DNA from 2 places in the Scandinavium lactucae genome. Region 1 is predicted to be linked to the other one. Evidence: predicted binding sites of a transcription regulator. Region 1 holds the regulator's gene; the other holds the start of a gene.

What was found. Region 1 encodes CRP, which controls carbon source genes, mostly activating them, when cyclic AMP is high. Its sites were predicted from a motif close to ATGTGANNNNNNTCACAT; they were not measured.
Region 2: a site for CRP is predicted at 1,313-1,330, ahead of focA (formate transporter FocA). Genes of this name have one in related genera too.

The regions. Positions count from the first base shown of each region.
Region 1 is NZ_JAWXRD010000003.1:190,513-192,919, reverse strand. It holds gene SIK69_RS05175 (phosphoribulokinase) at 1-200, shown strand, start outside; gene SIK69_RS05170 (OsmC family protein) at 254-658, opposite strand; gene crp (cAMP-activated global transcriptional regulator CRP) at 965-1,597, shown strand; gene SIK69_RS05160 (YccS/YhfK family putative transporter) at 1,653-2,407, shown strand, end outside.
Region 2 is NZ_JAWXRD010000040.1:893,619-896,025, forward strand. It holds gene ycaO (30S ribosomal protein S12 methylthiotransferase accessory factor YcaO) at 1-991, shown strand, start outside; gene focA (formate transporter FocA) at 1,389-2,246, shown strand; gene pflB (formate C-acetyltransferase) at 2,298-2,407, shown strand, end outside.

The DNA.
Region 1 (2,407 bases):
CGCTCGATGAAAGCTTTGTGGTCATCCATTTCCAGAATCTGGGCGATATTGATTTCCCCTGGCTGCTGGCGATGCTGCAGGGTTCATTCATTTCTCATATGAATACATTAGTGGTGCCGGGCGGGAAGATGGGACTGGCTATGGAGCTGATTATGTCGCCGCTGGTAGAACGGCTGATGGAAGGCAAAAAGATAGGTTGATGTCACCCGATAAACAGTAGGCCCGGTCAGCACAGCGCCACCGGGCTGGGCGCTTATCCTTCGACCACTTCAAACGAATGGGTAATTTTCGCCGCTTTCTCCAGCATCAGCGCCACCGAGCAGTATTTCTCAGCGGACAAATCCACCGCACGCGACACCGCGGCTTCTTTTAGCTCTTTGCCGGTGACGATGAAGTGCAAATTAATGTGGGTAAACAGACGCGGAGCTTCTTCACGACGCTCAGAGGTCAACTTCACCTCACAATCGGTCACGTCATGACGCCCCTTTTGCAGAATCGATACCACGTCAATCGCGCTGCATCCGCCCGCTGCCATCAGCACCATTTCCATCGGGCTTGGCGCTTTGTCACCAGAGTTACCGTCCATCATGATTTGGTGGCCAGAAGCAGACTCCCCCAGGAAGGTTAAACCCTCAACCCATTTCACACGCGCTTGCATAATTGTTAACTCCAGAGTTGCAATTTTCCTGACAGATTACGCGCACATAACAATTCTCGCAACGGAAGGCGACGTGCGTCATGCTGAAGCGAGACACCAGGAGACACGCGGCAAAAGCTATGCTAAAACAGTCGGGATGCTACAGTAATACATTGAAGTACTGCATGTATGCAGAGGACATCACACTACAGGCTGCAGTAAAATCCGACAGCCGACTTCCCAGGCACAGGGAAGGATACGATTGCAAAGCCAGCGGCAGTGTTTTGTCTGCCACTGGAGACAGCTTATAACAGAGGATAACCGCGCATGGTGCTTGGCAAACCGCAAACAGACCCTACCCTTGAATGGTTCTTGTCTCATTGCCACATTCATAAGTACCCATCGAAGAGCACGCTGATTCACCAGGGTGAAAAAGCAGAAACGCTGTACTACATCGTGAAAGGCTCTGTTGCAGTACTCATCAAGGATGAAGAAGGTAAAGAGATGATCCTCTCTTACCTTAACCAGGGCGACTTTATCGGTGAGCTTGGCCTGTTCGAAGAAGGTCAGGAGCGTAGTGCCTGGGTTCGGGCGAAAACCGCTTGTGAAGTGGCCGAAATCTCCTACAAAAAATTCCGTCAGCTTATCCAGGTCAACCCGGATATTCTGATGCGCCTCTCCTCCCAGATGGCGCGTCGCCTGCAGGTCACCTCTGAAAAAGTGGGCAACCTGGCGTTCCTCGACGTAACCGGTCGTATCGCGCAGACGCTGCTGAACCTGGCGAAACAGCCTGATGCTATGACCCACCCGGACGGTATGCAAATTAAAATCACCCGTCAGGAAATCGGTCAGATCGTTGGCTGTTCACGTGAAACCGTGGGCCGTATTCTGAAAATGTTGGAAGATCAGAATCTGATCTCCGCCCACGGTAAAACTATCGTGGTCTACGGTACCCGCTAAGCCAGATTAACGGCGTATTGCCCTGGGGCAGTACGCCGTTTTTGTCTCTCCCCTCATGTGGCGCAGGCTGATTTATCACCCGGAAATTAACTACGCACTGCGACAAACGCTGGTGCTCTGTTTACCCGTGGCTATCGGTCTGGCTTTGGGGTATCTCAAGTACGGTCTGCTGTTTTCATTGGTTCCCGCCTGCTGCAACATTGCCGGGCTGGACACGCCCCACAAACGCTTCTTCAAACGGTTGATTATTGGCGGTTCGCTGTTTGCGGGCTGTAGCCTCGCGGTGCAGTTGTTACTGGCGCGTGACGTACCGCTGCCCATTATTCTGAGCGGGTTGGCGATGCTGCTCGGCGTTACCGCCGAAATCAGTTCTCTGCACGCGCGCCTGCTGCCCGCTTCGCTGATTGCCTCGATCTTCACCCTCAGCCTGGCAGGCAATATGCCAGTGTGGCAGCCGCTGCTGATTTACGCTCTCGGCACCCTGTGGTACGGCCTGTTTAACTGGTTCTGGTTCTGGATGTGGCGCGAACAGCCGCTGCGCGAATCCCTGAGCCTGCTCTATCGCCAGCTGGCGGATTATTGTGAAGCCAAATATAGCCTGCTGACCCAGCATACCGATCCGGAAAAAGCGCTGCCGCCACTGCTCACTCGACAGCAAAAAGCCGTCGACCTGATTACCCAGTGTTACCAGCAAATGCACATGCTGGCCGCCAACCAGAATCACGAATATAAGCGCCTGCTGCGCGCCTTCCAGATTGGCCTCGATCTGCAAGAACATATTTCGGTCAGCCTGCACCAGCCCGCAGAAGT
Region 2 (2,407 bases), on a different contig from region 1:
CGTAGTGCTGTTTAACCCGGCCAACGGGACCTGCTTCGCGTCCTTCGGCGCTCACCCTGACTTCGGCGTGGCACTGGAGCGTACCGTGACCGAACTGCTGCAGGGTCGTGGTCTGAAAGATCTCGATGTGTTCACCCCTCCGACCTTCGATGACGAAGAAGTCGGCGAGCACGCCAACCTCGAAACCCACTTCATCGACTCCAGCGGTTTGATCTCCTGGGATATGTTCAAACAGGATGCAGACTATCCGTTTGCCGACTGGAACTTCTCCGGCACCACCGACGAAGAATTTGCCACATTGATGGCGATTTTCCAGGCGGAAGATAAAGAAGTCTATATTGCCGACTACGAGCATCTGAGCGTATATGCTTGCCGTATTATCGTCCCGGGGATGTCTGATATTTATCCAGCAGAAGATCTGTGGCTGGCGAATAACAATATGGGCAGCCATCTACGCGAAACGATTCTTTCTCTGCCGAACAGCGAGTGGGAAAAAGAAGATTATCTGGCGTTGATCGAACAGATGGATGATGAAGGTCTGGACGACTTCACCCGTGTCCGTGAACTGCTCGGGATGGCGACCGGGAAAGACAACGGCTGGTACACTCTGCGCATTGGCGAACTGAAAGCGATGCTGGCACTGGCCGGTGGCGATCTCGAGCAGGCGCTGATCTGGACCGAGTGGACGATGGAGTTCAACGCCTCCATCTTTAGCCCGGAGCGCGCAAACTACTACCGTTGCCTGCAAACGCTGCTGTTGCTTTCTCAGGAAGAAGAACGCCAGCCGCTGCAGTACCTGAACGCATTCGTACGCATGTATGGCGCTGATGCAGTGGAAGCCGCCAGCGCGGCGCTGAGCGGCGAAGAGGCCTTCTACGGCCTGCAGCCGGTAGACAGCGACCTTGAGGCCTTCCCTGCCCATCAATCGCTGTTAAAAGCGTATGAGAAACTGCAGCGCGCAAAAGCGAGCTTCTGGTCTAAACAGCAGTAAAACCACAAATAATCTATGGCGAAATTATTCGCCTGCGTTATATTACGGGGCCTCTTAAAGGGCCCCGTTTTTATTTTTTCTGCCCTTTCGTTAATTTGTAATATTTAAGTTAACCATGAGTAAATACTATTATTAGTAGCTTACTATTTATGTTAATTTTAATGCATATTACTCCATTTTAATTAACCGTTAAAAAGGGGGTTACAGAAAAAATTCAACTGTAGTTTTAAATTTTAAAATTTATTTTTATTTTGATAATCAAAAAGTTACGCCGTGAATGCTGAAAAACCATGCGTTTTGCGGGCCTATAAGCCAGGCGAGATATGATCTATATCAATTTCTCTTCTATAATGCTTTGTTAGTATCTCGTCGCCGACTTAATAAAGAGAGAGTTAGTGTGAAAGCTGACAACCCTTTTGATCTTTTACTCCCAGCTGAGATGGCCAAAGTGGCCGAAGAAGCGGGTGTCTATAAAGCAACGAAACAACCGCTCAAAACCTTTTTCTTGGCGATTACTGCGGGTGTCTTCATCTCCATTGCCTTCGTCTTTTACATCACGTCCACGACAGGCACTGCGGGAATGCCGTTTGGTATTGCCAAGCTGATTGGCGGTATCTGCTTCTCACTGGGACTTATCCTGTGTGTCATTTGCGGCGCAGACCTTTTCACCTCTACGGTGCTTATCGTGGTCGCGAAAGCAAGTGGTAAAATCACGTGGGGACAGCTGGCTAAGAATTGGTTAAACGTCTATGTTGGTAACCTGATTGGTGCCTTGCTGTTTGTTCTGCTGATGTGGTTATCTGGCGAATATATGGCTGCCAATGGGGGATGGGGACTCAACGTCCTACAAACCGCTGACCACAAAATGCATCATACTTTTATCGAGGCTGTATGCCTTGGTATCCTGGCAAACCTGATGGTCTGTCTGGCGGTGTGGATGAGCTACTCCGGCCGCAGCCTGATGGATAAAGCGATGATTATGGTTCTGCCCGTGGCGATGTTTGTTGCCAGCGGCTTCGAACACAGCATTGCGAACATGTTTATGATCCCGATGGGTATCGTCATTCGCCACTTTGCCAGCCCGGAATTCTGGACCGCAATCGGTTCAACACCGGATAGTTTCTCTCACTTGACTGTCATGAACTTCATCACTGATAACCTGATTCCGGTGACAATCGGTAACATTATTGGTGGTGGTCTGTTAGTCGGGTTGACGTACTGGGTCATTTACCTGCGTGGCAACGACCAGCATTAAGGGTTGTTTCAGGCAGTAAATAAAAAATCCACATAAGAAGGTAGGTGTTACATGTCCGAACTTAACGAAAAGTTAGCTACAGCCTGGGAAGGTTTTGCCAAAGGTGATTGGCAGAAAGAAGTCAACGTCCGTGACTTCATCCAGAAGAACTACACCCCTTA